Regions from separate parts of the Pseudoxanthomonas sp. G3 genome, predicted to be linked through region 1. Evidence: predicted binding sites of a transcription regulator. Region 1 holds the regulator's gene; the other holds the start of a gene.
What was found. Region 1 encodes FliA, which starts transcription of late flagellar genes. Its sites were predicted from a motif close to TAAAGTTTNNCNNNCNNNGGCCGATAA; they were not measured.
Positions count from the first base shown of each region.

Region 2: the regulator FliA is predicted to act here: its motif matches at 4,679-4,705, upstream of AC23D6_RS13700 (HDOD domain-containing protein).

Region 1 is NZ_CM172805.1:2,297,030-2,312,383, forward strand. Features, by position in the region: gene flhA (flagellar biosynthesis protein FlhA) at 1-1,298, shown strand, start outside; gene flhF (flagellar biosynthesis GTPase FlhF) at 1,465-3,201, shown strand; gene AC23D6_RS10935 (MinD/ParA family protein) at 3,191-4,069, shown strand; gene AC23D6_RS10940 (RNA polymerase sigma factor FliA) at 4,066-4,818, shown strand; gene cheY (chemotaxis response regulator CheY) at 4,979-5,359, shown strand; gene AC23D6_RS10950 (protein phosphatase CheZ) at 5,359-5,970, shown strand; gene AC23D6_RS10955 (hypothetical protein) at 6,005-6,139, shown strand; gene AC23D6_RS10960 (chemotaxis protein CheA) at 6,167-7,912, shown strand; gene AC23D6_RS10965 (flagellar motor protein) at 8,148-8,888, shown strand; gene motD (flagellar motor protein MotD) at 8,901-9,863, shown strand; gene AC23D6_RS10975 (ParA family protein) at 9,863-10,645, shown strand; gene AC23D6_RS10980 (chemotaxis protein CheW) at 10,642-11,640, shown strand; gene AC23D6_RS10985 (STAS domain-containing protein) at 11,826-12,140, shown strand; gene AC23D6_RS10990 (response regulator) at 12,137-12,502, shown strand; gene AC23D6_RS10995 (chemotaxis protein CheA) at 12,547-14,535, shown strand; gene AC23D6_RS11000 (OprO/OprP family phosphate-selective porin) at 14,617-15,354, shown strand, end outside.
Region 2 is NZ_CM172805.1:2,853,114-2,868,467, reverse strand. Features, by position in the region: gene frr (ribosome recycling factor) at 1-141, opposite strand, end outside; gene AC23D6_RS13720 (cation diffusion facilitator family transporter) at 218-1,135, opposite strand; gene pyrH (UMP kinase) at 1,188-1,913, opposite strand; gene AC23D6_RS13710 (cupin domain-containing protein) at 1,969-2,325, opposite strand; gene AC23D6_RS13705 (AIM24 family protein) at 2,390-3,085, shown strand; gene AC23D6_RS13700 (HDOD domain-containing protein) at 3,101-4,600, opposite strand; gene tsf (translation elongation factor Ts) at 4,812-5,690, opposite strand; gene rpsB (30S ribosomal protein S2) at 5,888-6,691, opposite strand; gene map (type I methionyl aminopeptidase) at 7,009-7,785, shown strand; gene glnD ([protein-PII] uridylyltransferase) at 7,821-10,424, shown strand; partial or broken gene dapD (2,3,4,5-tetrahydropyridine-2,6-dicarboxylate N-succinyltransferase) at 10,472-11,299, shown strand; gene AC23D6_RS13670 (Spx/MgsR family RNA polymerase-binding regulatory protein) at 11,303-11,665, shown strand; gene dapE (succinyl-diaminopimelate desuccinylase) at 11,662-12,804, shown strand; gene asnB (asparagine synthase B) at 13,058-14,746, shown strand; gene AC23D6_RS13655 (penicillin acylase family protein) at 14,790-15,354, opposite strand, start outside.

The DNA of each region.
Region 1 (15,354 bases):
CCATGCTGGTCACTCGCGCCTCGCGCTCGGAAGACATGGGCCAGGCCGTGATGGGCCAGGCCTTCGGCCAGCACAAGGCGCTGGCGGTGGCCGCCGGCGTACTGGGCCTGGTCGGCCTGGTGCCCGGTATGCCCAACGTCGCCTTTTTGACGCTGGCCGCGATCCTCGGCTACCTGGCCTGGAAGATGTGGAAGCGCACCCAGGAAGGCCCGGACGCGGCTGGCGGCGATGTCGCGGCCCTGCCTGCGCCGGGCGCGCCCGACCGCAACGCCGAACTTACCTGGGACGAGCTGCGCCCGGTCGATCCGCTGGGCCTGGAAGTGGGCTACCGGCTGATCCCGCTGGTGGACAAGAACCAGGGCGGGGAGCTGATGTCGCGCATCAAGGCGGTGCGCCGCAAGCTGACCCAGGACCTGGGTTTCCTGATCCCGCCGGTGCACATCCGCGACAACCTCGAACTGCCGTCCAACGGCTATCGCCTGCTGGTGCACGGCGTGCCGGTGGCCACGGCCGAGATCCACCCGGACCGCGAACTGGCCCTGGACCCGGGCGGCGCCTTCGGCACCATCGACGGCATTCCCGGCAAGGATCCGGCGTTCGGCCTGGACGCGGTCTGGATCCAGTCGCACCAGAAGGCCACCGCCGAGTCGCTGGGCTACACCGTGGTCGATCCGGCCACCGTCATGGCCACCCACCTGTCGCACCTGGTGCGCGAACACGCCCCGGAACTGCTCGGCCACGAGGAAGTGCAGCAGCTGCTGTCCCAGCTGGGCCGCAGCGCGCCCAAGCTGGTCGAGGATCTCACGCCCAAGGCGCTGCCGCTGGCCACCGTGGTGCGCGTGCTGCAGAACCTGCTGGTCGAGCGCGTGCCGATCCGCCAGCTGCGCCGCATTGTCGAGGCACTGGTGGAGTTCGCCCCGCAGAACGCAGATCCGGCCGCGCTCACCGCCGCGGTGCGCACCTCATTGGGCCGCTTCATCGTGCAGGAGATCTCCGGCATGACCCCGGAGCTGCCCGTCTACACCTTGGCGCCGAATCTGGAACGCGTCTTGCAGGACAGCACCCAGGGAACCGGCGCGGCGCTGGAACCGGGACTGGCGGAACGCCTGCACCAGAGCCTCGCCGACGTGGTGACCAAGCAGGAAGCCCGCAGCGAGCCTGCGGTGGTGCTGGTACCGGGTTCGGTCCGCGCCGCCCTCGCCCGCCTGGTCCGCCACAGCGTCCCCACGCTGTCGGTACTGGCCTACAGCGAGGTTCCCGAAGACAAGCGGTTGAAGTTGGTCGGCACGATCAGCTGAAAGCCGGAATGAGGGATTGGGGATTCGGGATTCGCCACAAGCGGCTCCCTGTTATCGGAGAGCGATCGAATGAAAACGACAACTCGGACCCACCTGCATCGCCGAAAACGATGTGCTGCTGCTCCTGCGAATCCCCATTCCCGAATCCCGAATCCCGGCTCCTGACATGAAAATCAAACGCTTCGTCGCTCCCGACATGCGCACCGCCTTCGCCATGGTCCGCCAGGAACACGGCCCGGACGCGGTGATCCTGTCCAACCGCGTCACCGAGGACGGCGTCGAGATCGTCGCCGCCAGCAATTACGACGAAGCGTTGGTGAAGCACACGCTGGACGCCATGCGCCCTGCAACCGGTACCGCGCCGCTGCATCCGCTGCTCGATCCGGCCGCACCGAACCGCGCGACGAACATCGACCCGAATGCCACGGCACCGGCACCGAGCGCGCCGGCCCTGTCGCCCGCCGAAGCCGCCGCCAGCTACTTCGCTCGCCGCCAGACCGCACACGCATCGACGGCACAGGTAACCACCGCGCGCGCTGACACCACGGTCGCCGTGCCGCGCACGCCCGCGGCACCCATCGCCGCCACGCCCGTCGCGGCTGCCAACGAAGCGCCGCCACGCTTCACGCCCAGCCAGCCGCTGCGCGAGATCGCGCCGCAGCTGATCGAACCCGAATCCTTCGCCGCCAAGCTGGCTGCGTGCCTGCCGGAGCCGCCCGCCAACGAACCGGCGCCGGTCATCGCCCCCATCGCCGCATCGGTGGCGCCGCCGCGCGCCCCGACCGCCGTGCGTGCCGAGACCGACGAGACCCTGGACCTCGACGCGCTGTTGCCGTCGATCGCCCCGCCGGTCGCACTGCCGGAACCGGCGCCCGCCCCGAAGATCGCCACCCTGCCCGCCACGCGCACGTTGGCCGCCGCACCCGTTCCGGCACCCGCCGCCGTTATCGTGCCCACGCTGACCGTGGTGGCCGACAACGCCGCCGACGCCCGCGAAAGCGACGAGCAACTGGTGCAGATGCGCGGCGAACTGGCCGCGATGCGCGAAATGATCGAGCGCGAAATGCATCGCCTCACCGACGAACGCCTGCGCGGCTCGCCGGTACGCATGCAGGCGATGGAGCTGATGGAAGACTACGGGTTCGACGCCGGCATCACCCGCGACATCGCCCTGCAGATTCCCGCCGACACCGAAGCCCACCGCGGCCGCGGCCTGATGCTGGGTCTGCTGTCGAAGAAGCTGCCGGTCACGGAGATCGATCCGCTGGAAGCCGGCGGCGTGATCGCCCTGGTCGGCCCGACCGGCGCCGGCAAGACCACCACCATCGCCAAGCTCGCCGCGTGCTTCGCGCAGCGCCACAACGCGCGCGACGTGGCCCTGGTCACCACCGACACCGTCCGTGTCGGCGGCCGCGAACAACTGCACGGCTACGGTCGCCAGCTCGGCATCGCCGTGCACGAGGCCGACAGCGCGCAGACCCTGGCGCTGGTGCTGGAGCGCCTGCGCGACTACAAGCTGGTGCTGATCGACACCGCCGGGCTGGGCCAGCGCGACCGCAACCTGGTGGGCCAGCTCAACTGGCTGCGCGCCTCCGGCCAGGTGCAGACGCTGCTCTGCCTGCCGGCCAACTCCCATTTCTCCGACCTGGACGAAGTCGTCCGTCGCTTCAGCACCGTGCAGCCGCAAGGCGTGGTGCTGACCAAGCTGGACGAGACCGGCCGCCTGGGCAGCGCACTGTCGGTGGTCGTCGACCACCGGTTGCCGATGGCCTGGGTGACCGATGGCCAGCGCGTGCCCGACGACCTACACCGCGCCAACAGCGCCCACCTCGTGCTGCGGCTGGACCAGCTGCGCCGCGAAGCCGACGAACCCTGCTCGACCGAGGCCACCCATGTCGCCTGACCACCTGCTGCAGACCAATCCGCGCAGCACCCCGCCGATCCCGTCCGCGTTCCATCCGGTGCGCGTCATCGCCATCACCGGCGGCAAGGGCGGCGTGGGCAAGACCAACGTGTCCGTCAACCTGGCGATCTCGCTGGCGGAGATGGGCAAGCGCACCCTGCTGATGGACGCCGACCTCGGCCTGGCCAACGTCGACGTGCTGCTCGGCCTGTCGCCGAAGTTCACCCTCGCCGACCTCGTCGCCGGCCGCTGCCAGCTCGAAGACGTGCTGCTCGAAGGCCCTGACGGCCTGATGGTGGTACCGGCCTCGTCGGGTTTCCGCCACATGGCCGAACTGTCGCCGGCCGAACACGTCGGCCTGGTCAATGTGTTCTCCGAACTGCAACGCGCCCTGGACGTCATGGTGGTCGACACCGCCGCCGGCATCACCGACAGCGTGCTGACCTTCTGCCAGGCCGCGCAGGACACGGTCGTCGTGGTCTGCGACGAACCGGCCTCGATTACCGATGCGTACGCCCTGATCAAGGTGCTGGCGCGCGAACGCGGCCTGGACCGCGTGCACGTCATCGCCAACATGGTCCGCGACCCCAACGAGGGCCGGAAGCTGTACGAGAAGCTGGCCCGCGTCTGCGAGCGCTTCCTCGGCGATGTCGCCCTGCACTACCTGGGCGCCGTACCGCAGGACGACTGGCTGCGCCGTGCCGTGCAGCGCCAGCAGGCCGTCGTGAAGGCCTACCCGGGCAGCCCGTCGGCGCGCGCCATCACCGACATCGCCCGCGTGGCCGCCCGCTGGCAGCCGCCGCAGGGCGCGCGCGGCAACGTGGAATTCTTCGTCGAGCGTCTGATCCAGCGCGGGGTGGCCGCATGAACACCGCCGCCGCCCAGTACCGCGCCGTGCAGCGCAGCGCTGCCACGGACTGCGTCACCCAGCACGCCGACCTCGTCCGCCGCATCGCCCACCACCTGGCGGCGCGCCTGCCGGCCAGCGTGGAGATCGACGACCTGATCCAGGCCGGCATGATCGGGCTGATCGAAGCCTCGCGCAGCTACGACGCCGAGCAGGGCGCTTCGTTCGAAACCTACGCCTCGATCCGCATCCGCGGTTCGATGATCGACGAGATCCGCCGCGGCGATTGGGTGCCGCGATCGGTACACCGCCGCGCCCGCCAGGCCGCCGCCACCGTGCGCGAGATCGAACAGCGCACCGGCCGCGCCGCCATCGCCACCGAAGTCGCCTCGGCGATGGAGATGCCGCTGCCGGAATACCTGCGCCTGATGGAAGACGCCGCGCGCGGCCAGGTGCTGAGCCTGGAATCGCATATCGACGATCACGGCGAACCGAACACCGCCCGCACCGGCGGCCCGTCGCCGCAGCAGAACCTGGAGCGCAGCGAGTTCCGCCAGCAGCTGGTCAAGGCCATCGGCCACCTGCCCGAGCGCGAACAGCTGGTGCTCTCGATGTACTACGAGCAGGAACTCAACCTGAAGGAAATCGGCGCGGTGCTCGGCGTCAGCGAGTCCCGCGTGTGCCAGATCCACGGCCAGGCCATGGTCCGCCTGCGCGGCCGCCTGCAGGTGTTCGAGAAGGCCGATGCCGGGTTGGAAGACGACGAGTGAGCAACGCGTGGAGAGGAGTGAGAAGTGAGGAGTGAGTAACAGCTCCACATCCGCTGCCCTTCCGCGTCATCCGGTCCCCTAAACCTTTCCCGCCCCCGGCCGATATCCCCACCAGACCCACCGTCCACGCAATACCGGAGCATCCGTGACCAACAAGAACATGCGCATCCTGATCGTGGACGACTTCTCCACCATGCGCCGCATCATCAAGAACCTGCTCAACGACCTGGGCTACACGAACACGGCGGAAGCCGAGGATGGCAACAGCGCGCTGACGGCGCTGTCGCAGGGCAGCTTCGAATTCGTGGTCACCGACTGGAACATGCCCGGGATGACCGGCATCGAGCTGCTGAAGGCGATCCGCGCCGACGAGCGTTTCAAGACCCTGCCCGTGCTGATGGTCACCGCCGAAGCCAAGCGCGAGCAGATCATCGAAGCCGCGCAGAACGGCGTGAACGGCTACATCATCAAGCCGTTCACCGCGCAGACGCTGGAAGAGAAGCTGGGCAAGATCTTCGAACGCCTGGGAGCAGCCGCCTGATGAATGCCGTCGCCGACATCACCGGTGCGCGCGCCGCGTTGGTGGAGCGGCTGCAGCACGCGCTCGACGCCCTGGAACAGGGCGACGAAGCCGGCTGGCGCCGCGAACTGGACACCATCGCCGCCTGGCGCACGCAGCCGATGATGCAGGGCCTGGGTCGCCTGGCCCGCGAACTGGCGCAGACCCTGGGCGAACTGCCGCCGACCGACGCCGGCGAGCTCGACGACGCCTGCTCGCGCCTGGACCACGTGGTCGAGATGACCGAACAGGCCAGCCACAAGACCTTGGACTTGGCCGAGCAGTGCCGTAGCTACGCCACCCAGCTCAAGGGCACCGCCCTGTCGGCCGAACAGGCCGCGCTGGTGGACAGCATCGGCAAGGGCCTGTCGGAAATGGCGCTGGCCCAGAGCTACCAGGACCTTACCGGCCAGATCATCCGCCGGGTCGTCGGCATCGTGCGCCGGGTGCATGAGGGCTTCGGTGCGCTCGGTCTGCCGCCGCCGGAGAAGAAAGAGACTTCAGAACTCGCCGGTCCGGCCGTTGCTGGTCTAGACCGCAACGCGTTCTCGCAGGACGACGCCGACGACCTGCTCTCCGGCCTGGGCCTGTAGCCCACCGCCGGACGCTGCGGAACCGGAGACTGCCATGCGCCACCGTTCCGTCCATCGCCATCCTCTCCTCCTGCTGTTCGTCGGGCTGCTGCTGGCCTGCGACGCGATCGCCCGGCGCCTCACCGCGCGCCGCACGGCCGCGCCTCGCCTGGCCCATCCCACCCGCTGATCGACCGTTACGGTAACCCGCCCGTCCATGTCCGCCGTCACGCCCGAAATCGCCGCCGACTTCCTGATCGAAGCGCAGGAAATCCTCGACCGCCTGGGCGAACAGCTGGTCACGCTGGAACAGGACCCCTCCGACAGCGATCAGCTCAACGCGGTCTTCCGCGGCTTCCACACACTCAAAGGCGGCGCGGGCTTCCTCGGCATCCAGGCCATGGTCAACCTCTGCCACGCGGCAGAAGAAACCCTGGGACTGGTGCGCGCCGGCCAGGCGACCCTCGAATCGCACCACTTCGACGCCGCGCAGCAGTCGCTCGACTACCTGCAGCAGATGCTGGACGCGATCGGCGCGGGCGAGGACCCGCCCCACGCGCCGCAGTCGCTGATCGACCAGTTCGACGTACACGGCGGCGCGCCAGTCGCAGCGCCCGCCGCGGCCGTGGCATCCGCCCCCGCCGCCGGCGACCTGATCACCGACGACGAATTCGAAGCACTACTCGACCAGTTGCACGGCGACGCCGCGCCGACCCAGGTGGCCACCGCCGCGCCCGTCGCTGCGCCGCGCCCCGCGCCGGCCGCGCCCAAACCGGCGCCCGCCGCGAAGCCGGCCGCGAAAGCCGGCGGCGAGGCCGAGCAGACCATCCGCGTCGATACCAAACGCCTGGACGCCATCGTCAACCTGGTCGGCGAACTGGTGCTGTCGCGCAACCGCTTGAAGACCCTGCGCGCGCGCATTCGCGACGAGGAACTCGACCGCGCCGTGAGCAGCCTGGACATCGCCACCGCACGCCTGCAGAACGCCGTCATGCGCACGCGCATGCAGCCGGTCGGCAAAGTGTTTTCGCGGTTCCCGAAAGTGGCGCGCGATGTCGCCCGCCAGCTGCAGAAGGAAGTCGACCTGGAACTGGTCGGTGCCGACACCGAACTGGACCGCAACCTGGTGGAGGCCCTGGCCGATCCGCTGGTGCACCTGGTGCGCAATGCCATCGACCACGGCATCGAAGTGCCGTCGCTGCGCGACGCCAGCGGCAAGCCACGCCAGGGCCACGTGCGACTGTCGGCGCAGCAGGAAGGCGATTTCGTCACCATCGAGATCCGCGACGACGGCGCCGGCATCGACCCCGAGCGGCTGCGCGTCAAGGCGCTGGAGAAGGGCCTGATCGATCCCGAAGCCGCCGCACGCCTGTCCCACGACGAATGCCTGCAACTGATCTTCCTGCCGGGCTTCTCGACCAAGGCCGAAGTCACCGACATTTCCGGCCGCGGCGTGGGCATGGACGTGGTGCAGTCGCGCATTCGCGAACTCAGCGGCCAGATCACCATCCATTCCGACGTGGGCCGCGGCAGCCGCTTCGTCATCCGCGTACCGCTGACGCTGGCCATCCTGCCCACGCTGCTGGTCCAGGCCGGCGAGCCGGTCTACGCGCTGCCGCTGGCGCGTGTGATGGAAGTGCTGCACGCGCCCGCCGCCAGCCTGCGCTGGTTCGACGGCCGCGCCGTGCTGGATCGCCAGTCGCACACGTTGCCGCTGGTCGACCTGCGCGACTGGCTGCGGGTGGAACCCGCCGCCGCCGCCCTGCTCACCATCGTGGTGCTGCAGATGGGCGACCAACGCTTCGGCCTGGTCGTCGACCAGGTCCGCGGACGCGAGGAAGTGGTCATCAAGCCCCTGCCGCGCGCCGTGCGCGGCCTGCCGGGCTACGCCGGCGCCACCCTGATCGGCGATGGCCGCATGGCACTGATCCTCGACGTGGACGGTCTGCGCGCGACGGCATAGCGGGCCGGGCTGTTGTGGGAACCGGGCTTTTGTCGGAGCGAGGCTTTTATGGGAGCGACGTAAGTCGCGAGCTCTTTCCTTCAGACATCCGGACCCTGTCCCACTCCGTCTCGCGGCCATCGCGACTTACGTCGCTCCCAAAAGAGAGATTCGGGTGTGACCCCGGTCGCGACTCACGTCGCTCCTACAGGGATCGCGGCTCAAGTCCACCTGAACCGGGCCGATAGATCGCTACATGGATATCTTCAGCCTCATCGGACTCATCCTGGCGCTGGTCGCGCTGGTCGGTGGCAGCATCCTCAAGGGCGCAGGCGTCTCATCGCTGTGGTCCTCGGCGGCGTTCGTCATCGTGATCCTGGGCACCATCGCCGCGATCCTGGTGCACACGCCGCCGCCGGTGTTCAAGCGCGCCGTTGCCATCGTCCGCTGGGTGATCCGTCCGCCGGGCAACGACGGAGAGGCGCTGATCGCCGAGATCGTCGACTGGAGCAACATCGCCCGCAAGCAGGGCCTGTTGGGCCTGGAGCCGCTGGTCAACCAGCAGGACGACCCATTCCTGAAGAAGGGGCTGCAGATGCTGGTCGACGGCGTGGAGCCGGAATCGATCCGGCACATGATGGAAATCGACCTCAACGGCCAGGAACACCAGGACCTGGCGGCCGCGAAGGTGTTCGAGGCGATGGGCATCTACGCGCCCACGCTGGGCATCATCGGCGCCGTGTTCGGCCTGATCGCGGTGATGAAGAACCTCGCCGATCCGAGCAAGCTGGGCCACGGCATCGCTGCCGCGTTCACCGCCACGATCTACGGCATCGCCTCGGCCAACCTGTTCTTCCTGCCCATCGCCAGCAAGCTGAAGAGCGTGATCGGCGGCCGCAGCCGCGAGCAGGAAATGATCATCGAAGGCCTGATCGCCATCGCGCAGGGCGAGAACCCGCGCAACATCGAGGCCAAGCTGGCCGGCTTCCTGCACTGAGCGGGCGCAACGATGGCACGCCGGCACAAGCACGAGGAGCACGCCAACCATGAGGCCTGGGCGATCCCGTACGCCGACCTCATGACCCTGCTGCTCGCCTTCTTCGTGGTGATGTACGCCATCTCCACCATCAACGAAGGCAAGTACCGGGTGATGGCCGATGCGCTGACCGCCGCCTTCGGCGGTGCGCCGCGCACGATCAATCCGGTGCAGGTCGGCAATCACCAACTGCAGGGCGCCGACTTCGACCGCCCCTCGCCGATCAAGTCCGGCGCCAAGCAGGGTCCTTCCGCCCCGTCGCCCTCGCCCAACGTCACCCTGCTGGCGGCGATGGCCTCGCAGATGAACATGTCGCTGGACGCCAAGGGCCTGCAGAACGCCCAGAGCGAGCTCAAGCGCATCGCCGACGATCTGGAGCGCGCGCTGGCGCCACTGATCGACGAGAAGCTGGTCACCATCAAGCGCTCCACCCTCTGGCTGGAAGTGCAGATCAACAGCGACATCCTGTTCGCCACCGGCTCGGCCACGCTGGACCCGCAGGCGCAGGAGACCGTCGGCAAGCTGGGCGCGGTGCTGGCCGGCGTGCCCAATTCGGTCCGCGTGGAGGGCTACACCGACGACCGGCCGATCCGGACGGCGCAGTTCCCGTCCAACTGGGAGCTGTCCTCCTCGCGCGCCGCGAGCGTGGTGCACCTGTTCGTCCGCGACGGAATTCCGCCGGAACGGCTGGCCATGATCGGCTACGGGGAGTTCCGCCCCATCGCCGACAACGCCACGGCCGAAGGCCGCAACGCCAACCGTCGCGTGCTGCTGATCATCCTGGCCAGCCCGGGCGGTCCGGCACCGGAATTGCATGCCCAGCGTGAAGCCGTCGCGCCGCCGTCAGTGATCTCGCTGCCGCCGCTGCCGACGAACGCCGCGACGCCCATGACCGGGGCGCCGCCGGCGCCCCAGGTCCATGAAGGAGTCCAGTGATGCGCGTGTGGGCGATCGCCAACCAGAAAGGCGGTGTTGGCAAGACCACGACCACCCTCGCCCTCGGGCGCGGGCTGGCCATGCGCGGCTATCGCGTGCTGCTGGTGGATCTGGACCCGCATGCGTCGCTGACGCGGGCCTTCGGCGTCCCGGCGGACCCGCAGCCCTCGGGTGTGTTGGAGCTGTTCGACGAGAACCCGCCGGAACTGGTGCGCCTGGCGCGCGCCACCGAAATCGAGAACCTGGCCTTCGTCGCCGCGCAAACGCCGCTGGCGACGCTGGAGCGCCGCAGCGCGACCCAGCCTGGCCTCGGCCTGGCGCTGTCCAACGCGCTGGCGCGCGCTGGCACCGCCTACGACTATGTGCTCTTCGATTGCCCGCCCACGCTCGGCCTGCTGATGGTCAATGCGCTGGCCGCCGCCGACCACGTGATCATCCCCACCCAGACCGAGCCGCTCGCGCTGCACGGCCTGAAGGGCATGTGCCGCACCAGCGAGATGATCGAGCGTTCGCGCCGCCGCGCGCTGCCGGTCTCCATCCTGCCTACCCTGTACGACAAGCGCACGCGCACCGGCGCCGATACGCTGAAGGCGATGCAAGAGGAGCACGGCGACGCCGTCTGGAACGACGCCATTCCCAACGACACCCGCATCTGCAGCATCGAGGCGCTGACGCATTCCGCGCCGGCCGCGCAGTATCCCGGCCGCGGCCTGTCGGCCTACCGTCGTGCGCTGGACTGGCTGCTGATGAGCGAGGCCCGCGCCACGGAGCAGGCCGCATGACCACACCCGCCGTCCTCGATGACTACCTGCAGGACCTGCTGGGCGACGTGGCCCTCGCCCCGGCAGCTAGTCCTGCCGCGGCCGACACACCTGCATCCGTCGTCGCCGAGTCCGCGCCCGTTGTCGAAGCCCCGGCCGTGGAAACACTTGTCGTGGAAGCACCCGTCGTGCCCGCGCCGGCCCTGGCGGTCGCACCGGTGCGCGCGGATGCCGACCTGATCACCGACGACGAGTTCGAAGCCCTGCTCGACCAGTTGCATGGCGACGGCGTACCGCAAGCCGTCTCCGAACCCGTCCTCGCCGCGCCGGTACACACGCCGCCGCCCGCCCCTGCACCCGCCATCGCACCGGCGCGCGCGCCTGCGGGCGATGTCATTTCCGATGACGAGTTCGAAGCGCTGCTGGACGAACTGCACGGGGGCGCCGCGCCTACCGCACGCGTCAGTGCGCCCGCGCCCGCGGCCGAAGCGATCGCTCCCGCACGGCCCGCGGCACCGCGCGTCCTGCCGCCGCTGCCCACCCATCCTTATTTGCAGGCACCCGTCGACACCGGCGAGCGCCGTCGCGCGACCGAACGCAAGACACGCTGGTTGCGCCTGCGCTGCGACCAGCAGCATTACGGACTGGAACTGCTGAAGGTGCAGGAAGTCGTCTTGCCCGCCACCCTGCTGCCGCTGCGCGGCGCCGCGCCGCACATGCTGGGCGTGATGAACCTGCGCGGGCAGGTGGTGCCGGTCATCGATCTCGGCCTGTACCTGGGCCGTCGGCCGATCGAGCCCGACACCGCCACCCGCATCGTGGTGCTGGAAGAGCATGGCGAGATCCTCGGCCTGCGCGTCAGCGCGGTGGAGGACGTGGCCAACCTCAGCGACCACCAGATCGAATCCCCGGACAACGCCCGCGTGGGCCGCATCGCCAACCCGCTGTTCCGCGGCGTGGCGAGGCTCAACGAGCGCGCGGTGATCCTGCTGGACGCTTCGCAGTTGCTGCAGTGAAGCGAGGAACGAGTGGAGAGGAGTGAGGACTGAGGAAAAGCGGGAACACGCTCTTGCCCTTACTCACTCCTCACTCCTCGCCACTCACTCCTGCTTTCCCCAACCCGATCACACATTCACACCCATCCCTAAAGAGCGGCGCCGCCGCGCCGATACTCCACTAGAGCCGCCCTTCCGGAGACACGATGAGCGCAGTGCCCCTGGGTGATGACCTCGGTATCGAGGCCGCCACCGACCTCAAGCAGCATCTCGCCCTGCACGTCGCCGACGCGGCGCCGCTGGTGCTGGATGCCGGCACCGTGCAGCGCGTCCACACGGCCAGCCTGCAGGTGCTGTGCAGCTTCGTGCGGCAGCGCCAGCAGGCCGGGCTGGCCACCGATTTCGGCGCGGTCAGCCAGAGTTTCCGCGACGCCGCGCGCCTGCTGGGCGTGGGCCGCCAGCTCGGCCTGGCCTCGGACGACACCAACATCAATACGCAACAAGTGGAGAACCCCGCATGAGCGCACGCATTCTGGTAGTGGACGATTCGGCCTCGATGCGACAGATGGTCGCTTTCGCCCTTACCTCGGCGGGGTTCGCGGTGGACGAGGCCGAAGATGGCCAGGTCGCCCTGGGCCGCGCGCAGGGCCAGCGCTTCAATGCCGTCGTCACCGACGTCAACATGCCGAACATGGACGGCATCTCGCTGATCCGCGCCCTGCGCGGCATGCCGGACTACAAGTTCACCCCGATGCTGATGCTGACCACCGAGTCGGCCGCCGACAAGAAGGCCGAAGGCAAGGCCGCCGGCGCCACCGGCTGGCTGGTCAAGCCGTTCAATCCGGAACAGCTGGTCGCGACCGTCCAGAAAGTCCTGGGCTGATCACCCCTCCTCCCCTACGCCTTCCGTCACAGGTCTCCGTCGCAATGAACATGGACATGCAGCGCTTCCACGCCACGTTCTTCGAGGAGAGCCGCGAAGGGCTGGAGGCCATGGAAGCGGGCCTGCTGTCGCTGGAACAGGGCAGCCGCGACGGCGACCTGATCAACTCCATCTTCCGCGCCGCCCACTCCATCAAGGGCGGCTCGGCCACGTTCGGCTTCGACGCGATCGCCGGCCTGACCCACGTGCTGGAAACACTGCTGGACGAACTGCGCGCAGGCCAGCGCGCCGTCAGCCCGCCCGCGGTGGACGCGATGCTGGCGTCGGTCGACGTGCTGCGCGCCCTGCTGGCCGAAGCCGAACACGGCACACCCGCCGATCCCGCCGCCGTGCAGGCCATCAAGGACCGCCTCAACGCGGTGCTGACCGGCCAGGACGCGCCGGTCGCCGCGGCCGCCGCGCCGAAGGCCGACGAAACGCCGGAAGGCTGGAAGATCGGCTTCACTCCGGCGCCGTCGCTCTTCATGAGCGGCAACGATCCGCTACGCATCATCCGCGAACTGGAACACCTGGGCCCGCTGGAAGTCGCCTGCCGGCTGGAGCGCCTGCCCGGCTTCGACCAGCTCGATCCGCTGGAAGCCTATCTCGCCTGGGACCTCGGCCTGATCGGCAAGGTGCCGCGCAGCGCGGTGGACGATGTCTTCGCGTGGGTCGTCGACGATTGCGAACTCGACATCCAGCCCATGCAGCGCGATGCCATCCCGGTGGCGGCGGTGGCCGCCGTCGAAGCCGCAACCGCCGCGCCTGTCGTCGCTGCCGCGCAACCGGGCGCCGCGCCCGCGCAGGCCGCCGCCAACGACACCGCCGAAACCTCCATCCGCGTCAGCGTCGACAAGATCGACGGCCTGATCAACCTGGTGGGCGAACTCGTCATCACCCAGGCCATGCTGAAGCAGGTGTCGGGCGTGCTCGACCCGACGCAGTGCGAACGCCTCTTCGCCGGCCTGGATTTGCTGGAACGCAATACCCGCGATCTGCAGGAAGCCGTCATCGGCGTGCGCATGCTGCCCGTCGATGCGGTGTTCCGCCGTTTCCCGCGCCTGGTCCGCGACCTGTCCGCCCGCCTCGGCAAGCAGGTGCGCCTGCGCACCGTCGGCGAAGGCACTGAGCTGGACAAGGGCCTGATCGAACGCATCGCCGATCCGCTGGTGCACCTGGTCCGCAATTCGATCGACCACGGCCTGGAAATGCCCGACGTGCGCGCACAGGCCGGCAAGGACGAGACCGGTACGATCACGCTGGCGGCCTCGCACCAGGGCGGCCACATCGTCATCGAAGTCAGCGACGACGGCCGTGGCCTGAATCGCGAACGCATCCTCGCCAAGGCGGCCGAGCGCGGTCTGGCCGTGCCGGAAAACCCGACCGATTCGCAGGTCTGGGACCTGATCTTCCAGCCGGGCTTCTCCACCGCCGAAGCGGTCACCGACCTGTCCGGCCGCGGCGTGGGCATGGACGTGGTCCGCCGCAACATCCAGGCCCTCGGTGGCGAAGTGCAGCTCGAAAGCGCCGCCAACCAGGGCACCCGCGTGGTGATCCGCCTGCCGCTGACGCTGGCCATCCTCGATGGCATGGCGGTGTCGGTGGGCGACGAAACGCTGATCCTGCCGCTGACCTACGTGCTGGAAGCGCTGCAGCCGGTGGCCGACGACGTGCGCACGGTGGCCGGGGACGGCCGCGTGCTGCGCGTGCGCGGCGAATACCTGCCGATGGTCGCGCTCAACGACTACTACCGTTACGGCGACGCACGCGCCAGCGATCCGCTGGTCGTCGTGGTCGAGGCCGATGGCCAGAAACTTGCATTGGAAGTCGATGAACTCATCGGCCAACAGCAGGTGGTGGTCAAGAATCTCGAGAACAACTACCGCCGCATCGACGGCATCTCCGGCGCCACCATCCTCGGTGACGGCCGCGTCGCCCTGATCGTCGACGTGGGCGGCCTGGTCCGCTCGCGCCGGATGCAGCAGGCGGCCTGACAGCCTCTTCCCGCATGTCCCCTTCGGTCGCCGTGCCCCGGCGACGACGACGGCGCACGCCCTTACACTTCCGGTATCCGCATGAAGTACGCACTTTCCCTGCTCGCCCTGGCCCTGGCGGCCGCCCACGCCCCGGCGCAGGCCGCCGAGGGCACGACGAAGGCCGCCGCCTGGCCGCCGAAGATCACCTTTGCCGACGGCACCGAGCTCAGCCTCGGCGGCAATCTCCAATACGACCTCAACCAGTTCTCCGGCGATGGCTACAACGGCGCCGCGCTGGAGGACGATGACGCCTGGCGTCGGCAGGAACTCGGCTTCACCCTGCGCCGCAAGGGCGTGTACGACCTGGGCGTGACCTACGACTTCCAGGCCAAGAGCTGGAACGACGTGGCGCTGCGCCTCGAGACCAAGGCACTGTTCGGCCGCGACCTCGGCAAGGTGCGCATCGGCCAGATGAAGGTACCGCTGGGCTTCGAGGGCAATACCGCCACGCGTGCGGTCAGCTTCCTGGAAGCTTCGCTGCCCACGCAGGCGTTCTACGAGAATCGCCGCAGCGGCATCGACTGGGCGTTCGAACGCGACCACTACGTGGTCAACGCCGGCTATTTCTTCGAATCCGACCTGCTGGGCAACAACAAGGGCGATACCCGCGCACTGCGCGTGGCATGGACCCCGCGCAAGGCCGCGGGCGACGTCCTGCACCTGGGTATCGCCGCCTCGCGCGAACAGCCGGACAGCGAGGTCAACGGCCTCGGCGTGACCGTGTACCCCAGCGTGCGATGGCGCGCCAGGCCCGAGGCCGCGCTGACGGCCGTGCGG
Region 2 (15,354 bases), 560 kb from region 1:
GGAACCGTAGTAGTTGACCTTCAGGTGCTCGACCAGGGCCGTGGAGGCGCGGCCGGTACGGACCTTGACCAGCGTGTGGCGGAGCGCCTCGATGCTCTTGGTCATGCGCGCCTGCGCGTCTTTCTTGATGTCGTTGAGCATCGCCCTTTCCGTTGCAAAGCCTGTAAACGTCCGATTATAGGGCGATTCGGCGCCGTTGCCGACCGCCGGGCTCCGCTCAGTGGGAATGATGCGGCGCGGCATCGTGCAGGTCGTGGCCGCAGCTGGCGCCACGTTCGATCTGCAGGGTCGCGTGGTTGATGCCGAAGCGATGGTCCAGCGCATGCACCGTGGTGTCGATGAAGGCGTCGTGGTCGTCCTCGCGGGGCCGGACCAGGTGCGCGGTCAGGGCGATCTCGTTCGCGCCCAGCGACCAGATGTGGAGGTGGTGGACGGCCGTCACGCCGGGCTGTTCGCGCAGGAAGGCCCCCACTTCGTCGGGGTTCACGGTGCCCGGCACGGCGTCCATGGCCGCATCGAAGCTGGCTCGCAGCAGCCCCCACGACCCGACCGCGACGACCAGCGCGATCAGCAGTGCCGTGGCGGGATCCAGCCAGGCCCAGCCCAGTGTCGCCATGCCCACGCCCGCCAGCACCGCGGCCAGCGACACCGCAGCATCGGCGATCAGGTGCAGGAACGCGCCACGCTTGTTCAGGTCATGCGCATGCCCGTCGCGTACGAACCACGCAGCGCCCAGATTGACCAGGATGCCCAGCACAGCGACCACGATCACGGGCGTGGCGGGAATCTCGGGCGGTGCGCTGAACCGGCGCACGGCCTCCCAGCCCAGCGCGCCGGAGAACACCACCAGCAGCAGGGCGTTCGCCAGCGGGGACAGCAGCGTGGCGCGCCGCCAACCGTAGGTATGGCGGCCCCGTGGGGGCCTTCGCGCCAGGGCGGCCGCGCTCCAGGCCAACGCCAAGCCCAGCACATCGCCCAGGTTGTGGACCGCGTCGGACAGCAGGGCCAGCGAATTGGTGTAGAAGCCGTACCCCGCCTCGAGGGCCGTGTACGCCAGGTTGATCAGCGTGACCAGCGCGAAGGCGCGCGTGGTCGAGCCGTGAGGATGCGCGTGTGCGCCATGTCCGTGTCCCATGAAGTCAGGGTGCCGGCGGACCGGCACGGACACTATTACAACGGCAAGGGTCTCAGTTGCGGCCTTTGACCAGGGTGCCGATGGGCTCGCCGCGCAGGATGCGCATCAGGTTGCCCGGCACCGACAGGTCGTAGATGCGCAGCGGCACGTCGCTGTCGCGGCACAGTGCGAATGCGGCCGTATCCATCACCTGCAGGTCGCGGGCGATGACCTCGTCGTAGGTCAGCTGGTCGAAGCGCGTCGCGTCCTTGTGCTTGCTGGGGTCCTTGTCGTACACGCCGTCGACCTTGGTGGCCTTCAGCAGCAGGTCCGCGCCGATCTCGATCGCGCGCAGCGCCGCGCCTGAGTCGGTGGTGAAGAACGGGTTGCCGGTGCCGGCGGCGAAGATCGCGATGCGCCCCTTCTCGAGGTGGCGGATGGCGCGGCGGCGGATGTAGTCCTCGCACACATCGTTGATCTTGATGGCGCTCATCACCCGGCACTTGGCGCCAAGCTTCTCCAGCGCGTCCTGCATGGCCAGCGCATTGATCACCGTGGCGAGCATGCCCATCTGGTCGCCGGTGACCCGGTCCATGCCGCCCGCGGCCAAGCCGGCTCCGCGGAAGATGTTGCCGCCGCCGATGACCAGGCCGATTTCGGCGCCGGCATCGCGGGCCTCGATGATCTCCTTGGCGATCCGCGTGATCACGGCCGGGTCGATGCCGTAATCCTCTGCCCCCATCAGCGCTTCGCCGGACAGTTTGAGCAGGATGCGGCGATAGGCGATGGGTGCGGTCATGGGGGTCTCGGCGTGGGGCAAACGTCGCAATTCTATCCGAGCGCCACCGCGCGCGTCAGTCGCCGGGTTCGTAGATCGCGTACAGCTTGCGTGCGGGCGCGAGGACTTCCCACGTGCCGCTGAAACCGGCAGGCACCACGAAACTCTGGCCGGCGTCCCAGACGCTCTCTTCACCGTCGTCGCCGATCAGCCGCAAGCGGCCGGCGATCAGGTGGCAGAACTCGTGCTCGGTGTAGTGGACGCGCCACGCGCCGGCGTCGGCCTCCCACACGCCGCAGTGGAAGCGCGCATCCGGGGATGAAAACGCATTGGCCACCGCTTGTGTCGGCTGTCCGGACAGCAGCCGGTCGGCCGCGACGGATTCGCGCGGGGCATCGTCCAGTACGTGGGGGACGGGCAGGATGCGGGGCATGGCGGAACCTCCGGGAATGCGGCTTATGATGGCGTCCCCGTCAGGCGACCATCAAGGCATCGACATGAGCGTGCGCACGTTGCAGGAGTTCCTCGCGTCTTCCAAGGAAAAGGACGCCAGCGCGGAGGCTTTCGAACTGGAGAGTCCGCATCTGCTGGAGGTCCGCCTGGACGGGCTGGTCTGGGCCAAGGCGGGTGCGATGGTCGCGCGCAAGGGCGCGGTGAAGTTCACCCGCCAGGGCGTGCTGGAGCAGGGCTTGGGCAACCTGCTGAAGAAGGCGGTGAGCGGCGAAGGCATGCAGCTGATGAAGGTCGAGGGCCAGGGCCGCGTTTACCTGGCCGATGCCGGCAAGAAGATCACCCTGCTGCGCCTGGCGGGCGAGTCGATCTTCGTCAACGGCAACGACGTGCTGGCCGTGGAGTCGGGCATCGAGAGCCGCATCACCATGATGCGCAAGGTGGCCGGCATGCTGTCGGGCGGCCTGTTCAACGTGCGCCTGAGCGGCCACGGCATCGTCGCCATCACCTCCCACTACGAGCCCCTGACATTGCCGGTGACCGCGCAGACCGGCCCGGTCTTCACCGATCCGAACGCGACGGTCGCGTGGTCCGGCGGGCTGACGCCGGAAATCATCACCGACATCTCGCTGGGCACGCTGTTCGGCCGGGGCTCGGGCGAAAGCATCCAGCTGCGGTTCGCGGGTGAGGGCTGGGTCGTCGTCCAGCCCTACGAGGAAGTGGTGCTGCAGCCCCGGCAATAGGGCGCGGATGCGGTGTCAGGGCGCGCTGCCGAGCGCGCCGATCGCCACCCGGTTGCGGCCCTGCCGCTTGGCGCCGTAGAGCGCTTCGTCGGCCGCACGCAGCAGGTCGTCGACGTGGCGGAACTGCTCCAGCGTGCCTTGCGTGGCCAGGCCGGCGGAGAAGGTCACGTGCAGCGGCTGCCCGCTGACGTCGGCCATCGCGGCGCCCGAGACTTCCGACAGGATGCGGCGCACGACCTGGGCCGCGGCGTCTTCGCCGATGCCCGGCAGGACCACGAGGAATTCCTCGCCGCCGTAGCGGGCCACGATGTCGCTGCTGCGCACGCGACGCATCAGCGCCTTGGCGAAGTTGCGCAGGACCTCGTCGCCGACCAGGTGTCCCCAGCGGTCGTTGACCTGCTTGAAATCATCGAGATCGATGAAGGCGATCGACAACGGCCAGCCGTGGCGTGTGGCGGCGTCGAACTCCTTCTCCAGCACTTCTTCCAGCTGGCTGCGGTTGTAGGCGCCGGTCAGCGGATCGCGGCGCACCTCCTCGGCGAGGCGGCGCGCGCGGTCTTCGTGCTCGTCGGCTTCCTTGCGCGCCCGCGCGGCTTCCTGGATTTCGCGCAGGTTGCGCACCACCAGCAGTTCGCGCGCCTGGTCCAGCAGCGCCTGGATGCGCGCGGGCGGCGCCGGCGGTACGTCGAACATCGCGCACACGTCCGGCAGCGCGGCCACCATCTCCTCGGTGAGCGTCAGGAACGCGGCATAGTCCAACCCCAGCCGGGTGGCCGCGTGCAGGGCAGCCTCGCGATGTGCGGCTTCGGTGCGTTCGGCATCGCCGCTGGCGAGCCAGATGTCGGCGACATGGCCGGACACGGCCACGCACGCGTTGAATCCGGTATCGGAGGCGGGCTGTTCACTCTCGATTATCGCTTCGCGGAGCAGCGCGGGCAGGTTCCACTGCCGCGCCAGCCAGCCGCCCACGGTGGCGTGGTCGCAGCCCAGCCAGTCGCGCTCGGCGGCGAGCAGGGCGGCATTGTCCTCGGCGTGCTCCACCAGGCGGGCGTAGTCTTCGCCCAGCACTTCCAGCAGGGCCAGCATGCCGATGTCCTGCAGCAGGCCGGCCAGCATCAGTTCCTCGGCCTTGCGGATGCCCGCGTGCTGGCCGAGCAGGCGGCTGGCCAGCGCAGCGATCACGCTGCGGCGCCAGACACGGCCCTGCGCCACCGGATGGCTCCCGGTACCGCAGCGTGCCAGCGAGAAGCCCAGCGCCAGGGTGAGGGTGGCGTTCAGGCCGAGCACCGTCAGCGCCTGCGAGAGGTTTTCCACACGGCGGCGGCTGGCGTAGAGCGGCGAGTTGGCGATGCGCAGCATGCGCGCGCTGAGGGCGGCGTCCAGGCCGATCGCATCGGCGGCGGTCGCCATCACCACCTCGGGATCCTGGGCGAGCTCGATGATGCGCAATGCCACGCCCGGCGGGCTCGGCAGGTTGCGGCAATTCAGGAGCTGGGCTTCGAGTTCGGGACGCATCCGGGTGCGCACGGCGGTGATAGGACGTTGCAGGCAGCATGCCAGCAAAGCGTGACGAAGTGTCACCTTTTGTAACCAGTGTCGGCGTAGGCGCGACAAACTTGAGCCGTGCGCGACGAACGGTATCGATGCGCGGATCGCATGCGTCTTCCGGAAACAGGAAAGCCGCGGTTTCCCGCGGCTTTCCTGCGTACCACAGGGGGGCGATGGCTTACGCCAGACCGGCCTGCTTCATCACTTCGGCGGCGTAGTCTTCCACCACCTTCTCGATGCCTTCGCCGACCACCAGGCGCTGGAAACCGACCACGTCGGCGCCGGCGGCCTTGACCACCTGCTCGACGGTCTTGTCGCTGTCCAGCACGTACGGCTGGCCGTACAGGGTGACTTCGTTGACGATCTTGTTGATCTTGCCGGAGATGATCTTCTCCAGGATGTCGGCCGGCTTGGCCTTGTCCTTGTCGGACATCTTGGCCAGCTCGATCTCCTTTTCCTTCGCCACGAACTCGGCCGGCACGTCGGAGGCCTTGTTGTGCGGGGGGTTCATCGCGGCGATGTGCATCGCCAGGCCGCGCGCCAAATCGGCGTCGCCGCCCTTGACCTCGACCAGCACGCCGATCTTGCCGCCGTGCACGTAGGCCGCGACGTTGTTGGCGCTGTCGATGGCGACCAGGCGACGGATCTGCATGTTCTCGCCGAGCTTGGCGATCGCGGCGGCGCGGGCTTCTTCGACGGTCTCGCCCGACGACAACTTGGCGCTCTTCAGGGCGTCGACATCGGCGGCGCCGGAGGTCAGCGCGGCCTGTGCGATCGCGTCGGTGAAGGCGATGAAGTTGCTGTCCTTGGCGACGAAGTCGGTCTCGGAGTTGATCTCGACCAGCACGGCCTTGCCGCCGTCCTGGGCCACGGCGATGCGGCCTTCGGCGGTGACGCGGTCGGCCTTCTTGTCGGCCTTGGCCAGGCCCGACTTGCGCAGCCACTCGGCGGCGGCATCGATGTCGGCCTTGTTCTCGGTGAGTGCCTTCTTGCACTCCATCATGCCGGCGCCGGTGCGCTCGCGCAGTTCCTTGACCAGGGAAGCGGTGATTTCCACGGGATTACCTCGGTTTAGATTGGCAAAGCCCCTCTCCCGTCGGGAGAGGGGTTGGGGTGAGGGTCCGGCGGAACCGCGACGCCTGCAGCGCCGACATGCTTGCCGCACCCTCATCCGCCCTTCGGGCACCTTCTCCCGACGGGAGAAGGGAAAAACAGGGCCGCCGCGCAGCATGGCGCGACGGCGTTGCAGCCGGATTACTCGGCAGCGGCTTCGTCGGACTTCTTGCTGGCGGCCTTCTTGGCCGGGGCGCGACGGGCACCCTTGTCGTCGCCGCCCTCGGCGAACTCTTCCTCGCGCACGGTGGCCGAGTTCGGCGCGGCGGCCTTGCCTTCCAGCACGGCGTCGGCGGCGGCACGGGCGTACAGCTGCACGGCGCGGATGGCGTCGTCGTTGCCCGGGATGGCGTAGTCGACCAGGGCCGGGTCGTAGTTCGAGTCGACCACCGCGATCACCGGGATGCCGAGCTTCTTGGCTTCCTTGATGGCAATGTCTTCATGGCCGATGTCGATGACGAACAGGGCGTCCGGCAGGCGGTTCATTTCCTTGATGCCGCCGAGCGAGGCTTCCAGCTTCTCGCGCTCGCGGCGCAGACCCAGCACTTCGTGCTTGACCAGCTTCTCGAAGGTGCCGTCGGTTTCGGCGGCTTCCAGTTCCTTCAGGCGGGCGACCGACTTCTTCACGGTGGCGAAGTTGGTGAGCGTGCCGCCCAGCCAGCGCTGGGTCATGTACGGCATGCCGCAGCGCACGGCTTCTTCCTTCACGGCCTCGCGCGCGCTGCGCTTGGTGCCGAGGAACAGGATGGTGCCGCGCTTCTGGGCGACGCCCGAGATGAAGTTCATCGCGTCGTTGAACAGCGGAACGGTCTTCTCGAGGTTGATGATGTGGATCTTGCCGCGGGCACCGAAGATGTACGGCGCCATCTTCGGATTCCAGTAGCGCGTCTGGTGGCCGAAATGGACGCCGGCTTCCAGCATCTGGCGCATGGTGACTTGGGGCATTGCTCTACTCCTGATAAGGAACCCGCCGCCAGGCAAAAGGAAGGCGGTGCCCGTGAGGGCCAGGTTCCGGGGTTGGGCCTCCCTGTCGCTTCCGTGACCGAACCCTTCGGACGAAGGGCACCCCGGCACGGGCAGTGGCGACAGGTGTGGATTCGTCGGTGACGCCCGACGTGGGCGGTCCGGCCGGGGGTGCCCGGGCGCGAAGCCGCGGGAGTATAGCGGTTCAGGCCGTCCGGCCGCAAACCGAAGCGCAACGTCCGCCGGGGCGGGACGGCCGGGGCGTTCAGCTGGTGGGCCAAATGGGGGATAATCGGCCAATGGCCATCCAGCTGAAAACCCCCGAAGACCTCGCCCAGATGCGCATCGCCGGCCGGCTGGCCGCCGAGGTGCTTCAGGTGGTCGCCCCGTACGTGAAGCCCGGCGTGACCACCGCCGAACTGGACCGCATCTGCCACGATCACATCGTCAACGTGCAGAAGGCGATCCCGGCGAACGTGGGCTACAAGGGCTTCCCCGCGACCGTCTGCACGTCGGTCAACAACGTCATCTGCCACGGCATCCCCAGCGAAGGGAAGGTGCTCAAGGACGGCGACATCCTCAACATCGACGTCACCGTCATCAAGGACGGTTGGCACGGCGACACCAGTCGCATGTACGTCGTCGGTACCCCGTCGGTGATGGCCAAGCGCCTGGTGGACGTGACGCGCGAGGCCATGTTCCGCGGCATCCGCGCGGTGAAGCCGGGCGCGACCCTGGGCGACGTGGGTCACGCGATCCAGCAGTACGCCGAGTCAGAGCGCTTCAGCGTGGTACGGGAATACTGCGGACACGGCATCGGCAAGGTCTACCACGACGAACCGCAGGTGCTGCACTACGGTCGTCCGGGCGAGGGCGTGGTGCTCAAGCCTGGCATGACGTTCACCATCGAGCCGATGATCAACGAGGGCGCCCGCCATACCAAGGTGCTGCCCGATGGCTGGACCGTGGTGACCAAGGACCGCAAGCTGTCCGCCCAGTGGGAGCACACCGTGGCGGTCACCGAGGAAGGCGTCGAGATCCTGACCCGCGTGCCGGGCGACGACAACGACCTGTGAGCGCCCCCGCAGCCGCGAACGGACAGGCGACGCGGCTGCCGGACATCGGGCCGGACGTTGCCGACGACGCCGCCTGGTCGGCCGCGGCGCGCGCCTCCCTGGCCCACACCGATGCGCGGCTGGACAAGCGGTTCGATCAGGACGACGGCATGGACCGCATCCTGGCGCTGCGCGCGCGCGCGGTCGACCACCTGCTGAGGGACGCCTGGCTGCGCTGCATTCCCGAACACGCGCCGATGGCGCTGTTCGCCGTGGGCGGGTACGGGCGGGGTGAATTGTTCCCGCAGTCGGATGTCGACGTACTGGTGCTGGCCGGCAGCGACGTGCAACAGGCTTACCACGATGCGGTGGCGCGCTTCTTCGCGACCCTGTGGGATGCCGGCCTGCCGATCAGCCACAGCGTTCGTTCGGCCGCGGAATGCACGGCCGCCGCCGCGGCGGACCAGACCGTGCTGACCGCGCTGATCGAAGAGCGCCTGATCGTCGGCGAGCCGGTCGACGAAGGCCTGCTGATCGATGCGATCGGTCCCGCGCGGGTCTGGCCGCCACGCGATTTTTTCGTGGCCAAGCGCGAGGAGCTGCGCATCCGCCATGCGCGCTTCGGCGACACCTCCGACAACCTTGAACCGAACATCAAGGACGGCCCCGGCGGCCTGCGCGACCTGCACACCCTGGGCTGGATGGCGCTGCGCACGTTCGGCGTGCGCGACCTGGAGCCGCTGGTGGGCATGGGCCACCTGGGCCAAGACGAAGCCGCAGCGCTGGCACGCGAGCGGCGCGCACTGGGCCGGCTGCGCTACGGGCTGCACCGGGTCGCTGCACGGGCGGAGGAACGCCTGCGCTTCGACTACCAGAAGACCCTGGCCCAGCGCCTGGGTTTTGTCGACGACGCGGAAAACCTTGGCGTCGAGAAGATGATGCAGGGCTTCTATCGCAGCGCGGCCATCGTGCGCCGGATCAGCGACCGCCTGCTGCAGCGCTTCGAAGAGCAGTTCGACGGCGAAGCGCTGGCCGAGCCGCTGGACGCGCATTTCGCCCTGCGTCGCGGCTACCTGGCCGCGCGCGACGCGACGTGGCCGGCCGGCGATGCGACCCAGGTATTCGCCCTGTTCGCGGCGTGGGCGGCGAATCCGCAGGTGCGCGGCCTGCACTCGCGCACCGCGCGCGCGCTGGCCGAGGCGCTGCCGAAGCTGCCGGCTTATCCCGATGCCGGGCGCGCGCAACGCGATGCCTTCATGGCCTTGCTGCGCGGGCCGCGTGCGGTCGAAACGCTGACCCGCATGGCCCGGCTGGGCGTGCTCGGCCAATGGATCCCCGCGTTCGCCCGGGTATCGGGGCGGATGCAGTTCGACCTGTTCCACGTCTACACGGTCGACCAGCACACCCTGATGGTGCTGCGGAACATCGCGGCCTTTGCCGCCGGCCGCGCCGACGAGCGCTTCTCGATCGCGCACGAGGTCTGGCCGCGCCTGCGCAAGCCCGAACTGCTGTTGCTCGCCGGGCTCTTCCACGACATCGCCAAGGGTCGCGGCGGCGACCATTCCGAACTCGGCGCCGTCGATGCGCGCGAGTTCTGCGCCGTGCATGCGATCAGCGAGTCGGACACCGATCTGGTGGCCTGGCTGGTGGAGCAGCACCTTCGCATGTCGGTGACCGCGCAAAAGCAGGACATCGCCGATCCGGACGTGATCCACGCCTTCGCCGCGTTGGTGAAGGACCGCGAGCGGCTGGATTATCTCTATCTGCTCACCTGCGCCGATATCGCCGGCACCAGTCCCAAGCTCTGGAACGCGTGGAAGGACCGGTTGCTCGCCGATCTCTATTTCGCAGCGCGCCGCGTGCTGCGCGAAGGGTTGGAGAATCCGGTGGCGGTGGACGAACGCCTGTTCGAAGCGCGCGGCAGCGTGCGTGCGCTGCTGGAAGTGCAGGGCATGACGGCGGCGCAGGCCGACACGTTGTTCGCGACGATGCCGGAGGAGAGTTTCCTGCGCTTCCGCCCGGAACAACTGGCCTGGCAGGCGCACGCGATCCGCGGCGCGACGCCGGGCGAGACGCGCGTGCGTGCGCGCCGCATCGCGGACGACGCCGATGCGATGGAAGTCTTCGTCCATTCGCCGGACCGCGACGGCCTGTTCGCCGCCATCCTCGCCACGCTGGACCGGATGGGCTTCGCCATCCACCAGGCGCGCGTGCTGGTCGGGCCGCAGGGCACCATCTTCGATACCTTCGAAGTAATGCCCGCCGACGCCTATGCGCCGCGCGATCCGGCCGACATCGAGCGGGGCCTGGGCGAGGCGCTGGCGCGTCCGCTGGACAGCGTGCGCACGTCGCGTCGCGCGGTGCCGCGGCAGTTGAAGCATTTCCGGTTCGCGCCGCGGATCGAGTTCGGGGCCACGCCGGACGGTCGCCGCACGATCCTCGGCCTGGTCGCGCCCGACCGCCCCGGCCTGCTGTCCGACGTCGCCCAGGTGCTGCGCCGCCAGCGCCTGCGCGTGCACGACGCGCGCATCGCCACCTTCGGCGAGCGCGCCGAGGACGTGTTCCAGATCACCGACGAGCACGACCAGCCCCTCACCGATACCGCCCAGCAGGATGCGTTGCGCGACGCACTGCGCGCCGGCCTCGATACCCCCACCTGAGCAAGCACCCAGCAGGACGTTTGATGACCCGCAAAGCCACCAAGACCGAAGAACTGAAGTCCACCATCGAGAGCGCGTTCGAGCGCCGCGCCGAGCTGACGCCGGCCGAGATCGAGGGCTCCACCCGCGATGCCGTCGAACGGGCCATCGAAGGCCTGGAGGCGGGCAAGCTGCGCGTGGCCGAGCCCGATGGCAAAGGCGGCTGGAAGGTCAACGAGTGGTTGAAGAAAGCGGTGCTGCTGTACTTCCGCGTCAACGAGATGGAACTGGTCGAGGCCTATCCCGCGCCGTTCTGGGACAAGGTCGAGGCGCGTTTCGGCGCCTTCGACGAGAACGATTTCCGCAAGCTCGGCGTGCGCGTCGTGCCGGGCGCGATCGCCCGCCGCGGCACCTATTTCGGCAAGGATGTCGTGCTGATGCCGAGCTTCGTCAACATCGGTGCGTACGTGGGCGAGGGCACCATGGTCGACACGTGGGCGACCGTGGGTTCGTGCGCGCAGATCGGCAAGCACTGCCACCTGTCCGGCGGCGCCGGCATCGGCGGCGTGCTCGAACCGCTGCAGGCCAGCCCGACGATCATCGAGGACCATTGCTTCATCGGTGCGCGCTCCGAGGTCGTCGAAGGCGTGGTGGTCGGCCACCACAGCGTCATCGGCATGGGCGTGTTCATCGGTCAGTCCACCCGCATCTACAACCGTGCGACGAAAGAGATCACCTATGGCTACGTGCCGCCGGGGAGCGTCGTGGTATCCGGCTCGCTGCCGGCCGCCGACGGTTCGCATTCGCTGTACTGCGCGGTGATCGTCAAGCAAGTGGACGAGAAGACCCGCAGCAAGACCAGCGTCAACGAGCTGCTGCGCGGGTTGGCGGACTGAGCGATGGCGACGACGCTCTACGGTCTGAAGAACTGCGACACCTGCAAGAAGGCGACGAAGTGGCTGGACCGCTTCGGCGTGGCTTACACGTTCGTCGACTACCGCGACAACCGACAGGCGCCCGAGACATTGAAGGATTGGGCGGAGCAAGCGGGTGGCTGGGACGGGCTGATCAACAAAGCATCGACGACCTGGCGGCAGCTGCCGGAGAACCGCAAGTCGCCGGGTTCCGACGCGGAATGGAAGCTCCTGCTGAAGGAATACCCGCAGCTGATCCGGCGCCCGGTGGTGGTCGATGACGTGGCGGGTTTTTCACAGGGTTTCAGCGACAATGGCTTCAAGAAGCTGTTCGGAGCGGGAAAGTGAGTGATGTCGTCGAACTCTCCAGCGAACTGATCCGTCGCCACTCGGTGACGCCCGATGATGCCGGTTGCCAGCAGGTGCTGGCGACGCGCCTGAGCCAGTGGGGCTTCCACTGCGAGCATCTGCGTTTCGGCGAGACCGACAACCTGTGGGCGACCCATGGCAGCGGTGCGCCCGTGCTGGTGCTGCTGGGACACACCGACGTGGTGCCGCCGGGTCCGTTGTCGGCCTGGACCAGCGATCCTTTCGTGCCCACGGTGCGCGATGGCGTGCTCTACGGGCGCGGCACGGCGGACATGAAGTGCAGCGTGGCCGCATGCACGATCGCGCTGGAGCGCTTCGTCGATGCGCATCCCGACCATCCGGGCACGGTGGCGCTGCTGGTGACCTCGGATGAGGAAGGCGACGCCCACGACGGCGTGAAGAAGGTCGCCGCGTTGTTCCGCGAGCGCGGCCAGCGGATCGACTGGTGCATCACCGGCGAGCCGTCGTCGAAGGAAACGCTGGGCGACCTGCTACGGGTCGGTCGGCGCGGCACGCTGACCGGCACGCTGGACGTGCATGGCGTGCAGGGCCACGTGGCCTATCCGCACAAGGCGCTCAACCCGATCCACAAAGCGCTGCCGGCGCTGGACGAACTCGCCGCCCGCCAGTGGGACGAGGGCTACGAGACCTTCCCGCCGACCAGCCTGCAGATCTCCAACATCCACGCCGGCACCGGCGCAAGCAACGTCATTCCCGGCGAACTGCAGGTGGTGTTCAACCTGCGCTTCAATCCGTCGTGGACGGCGGAAAGGCTGGAGCAGGAGATCGAAGGCATCTTCCGTCGCCATGGGCTGGACTACAGCATCAAATGGCTGCGCGGCGGCGAGCCGTTCTATACGCCGGAAGGCCACCTGCGGGCGACTGCGCGCGCGGTGCTCGGCGAATTCGCCGGCGCGCCACCGGAAGAAAGCACCGCGGGCGGCACGTCGGATGCCCGCTTCATCGCGCCTCTGGGGGCGGAGTGCATCGAAGTCGGGCCGGTCAATGCGAGCATCCACAAGGTCGACGAGCATGTGCGGGTGGCCGACCTCGAAGCGCTGCCCGGTCTGTACCAGGCGCTGGTGCAGCGATTGATGCTGACCCAGCCCACCGGCTGACCGCTGGCGCCGCCATACCCTTGCGAATGAAACAGTTGCACGCCCCCGGCCGGACCGGTTACGGTCGCTCCATGCCCTGCCGCAACGCCATCAATAACAACCGCAACAACCTGCGCCCGAACAACGGGACGCGGGTGGTGCGGCTCTGCGATTAGGCAAAGAAAGATCTGCCGGATACCAGAAACCCGCATCGCAAGATGCGGGTTTCTTCGTTTCCGGCGCCCGATTCCGAATCCACCAGGAGTTTCCACCCATGTGTTCCATCTTTGGCATCTTCGGGCTGCAGCCCGGCGACGATAGTGCGGCCCTGCGACGGCAATCGCTGGAGCTGTCCCAGAAGCAGCGCCACCGCGGCCCGGATTGGAGCGGTGTCTACCACGACGAGGGTGCGATCCTGGTGCATGAGCGGCTGGCCATCGTCGATCCGGCCGGTGGCTCGCAACCGCTGCGCTCGACCGACGGCGACCTGGTGCTGGCCGTCAACGGCGAGATCTACAACCATCGCGAGCTGAAGGGTGAACTGACGCAGGACTATGCCTTCCAGACGGGATCGGACTGCGAAGTCATCAACGCGCTGTACCGCGAAGACGAGCCGCTGTCGTTCCTCAACCGCCTCAATGGCATCTTCGCGTTCGCGCTCTGGGATCGTGCGAAGGGACGTGCGCTGATCGCGCGCGACCCGATCGGCGTGTGCCCGCTGTACTGGGGGCACGATCGCGAGGGCCGCTTGTGCGTGGCGTCGGAAATGAAGGCGCTGGCGCCGATCTGTGCCGACGTGGCGCAGTTTCCGCCGGGGCACTACTACGACACCGCCACGCGGGAACTGGTGAAGTACTACCGGAAGCCATGGCGCGCCTACGAAGCCGTGGCGGGCGTGCAGGTGGACAAGAGCGAGCTGCGTGAAGCCTTCGAACGCGCCGTGCACCGGCAATTGATGACCGACGTGCCCTATGGCGTGCTGCTGTCCGGTGGACTGGATTCGTCGCTGGTGGCGGCGGTCGCCGCGCGCTATGCGCGCCATCGCATCGAGGACAACGACACCACGGAGGCCTGGTGGCCGCGCCTGCACTCCTTCGCCATCGGCCTGGAGGGATCGCCGGACCTGGCCGCCGCGGAGGTCGCCGCGAAGGCCCTGGGTACGGTGCACCACGGCTTCACCTACACCTTCCAGGAGGGCCTGGACGCGATTCCCGAAGTGATCCGCCACATCGAGACCTACGACGTCACCACCATCCGCGCGTCCACGCCGATGTATCTGCTGGCGCGGCGCATCAAGGCGATGGGCGTGAAGATGGTGCTGTCGGGCGAGGGCAGCGACGAGATCTTCGGCGGCTACCTCTACTTCCACAAGGCGCCGAACGCGCGTGAGTTCCACGAAGAGCTGGTGCGCAAGCTAGACGCGCTCCACAACTACGATTGCTTGCGCGCCAACAAGTCGATGATGGCCTGGGGCGTGGAGCCGCGCGTGCCGTTCCTGGACGTCGAATTCCTCGACGTCGCCATGAAGATGGATGCCGCGCACAAGATGATCGACAAGACCCGCGCCGGTGCGCAGCGGATGGAGAAGGGCGTGCTGCGCGAAGCCTTCGACGGCTATCTGCCGGAGTCGATCCTGTGGCGGCAGAAAGAGCAGTTCAGCGACGGCGTCGGCTACGGCTGGATCGACGGGCTGAAGGCGCATGCCGAAGCGCAGGTCAGCGATCGCGAGCTCGCCGCCGCCGACAAACGTTTCCCGGTCAATCCACCGCAGACCAAGGAGGCCTACTTCTACCGCACGCTGTTCGAGCAGCACTACCCGGGGCAGGCCTGCGCGGAGACGGTGCCGGGCGGCAAGTCGATCGCCTGCTCATCGCCAGCGGCGATCGCGTGGGATGCGAGCTTCGCAAAGATGGCCGACCCGTCGGGTCGTGCGGTCGCAGGTGTGCACGCGTCTGCGCTCTAGGCCACGTCTTCTCCCCATCGCATCCCATGGGGAGCAAGGCGCATCACGGACGCAGCGTGAGCGTATGCGTGGCAGGCCCCGGCAGGAACGGCGTCGGTCGACCATGCACCCAGTCGTCGTGGCCGGCGCCCCAGAACGGCGACATCGGGTGGCCGCTCTGGCCGCCGGGCATATGGATGATGCCGTCGGCCTCATGGCCGGGCGACACCACCATGCGTTCGGATGCGCCGAAGGACGGGCCTTGCACGCGCGGCATGGCGCCATCCCCGGCGAGCGGTTCCCCCGGCATGCAGAGGCGCGGTTTCAGGAAGGCGGGCAGGGCATTGGCCAGCGGATGGCAGATCTTCGCCGTGTTGCGTTCGCCCCAGCGGCGCTCCGCGAGCGGTCCCTGGCCGGTGAGATCGTCGCGCACTTCCTTCGCAGCATCCTCCAGCAGCGCGTCCCAGGTGGCGTAGCGGCGCGACAGCAGGTGCGCCGGGCGCTGTTCGAGCAGCGGCCACACCACGCCTTCCAGCTGCGGCAGGTCGGGCATGATGAAGGCGTCGCCCAGCGCCGCCTGCGCGGGCGCGGTGAGGCCGTCGGCCACGCGCGCATGCACGGCCAGGCGC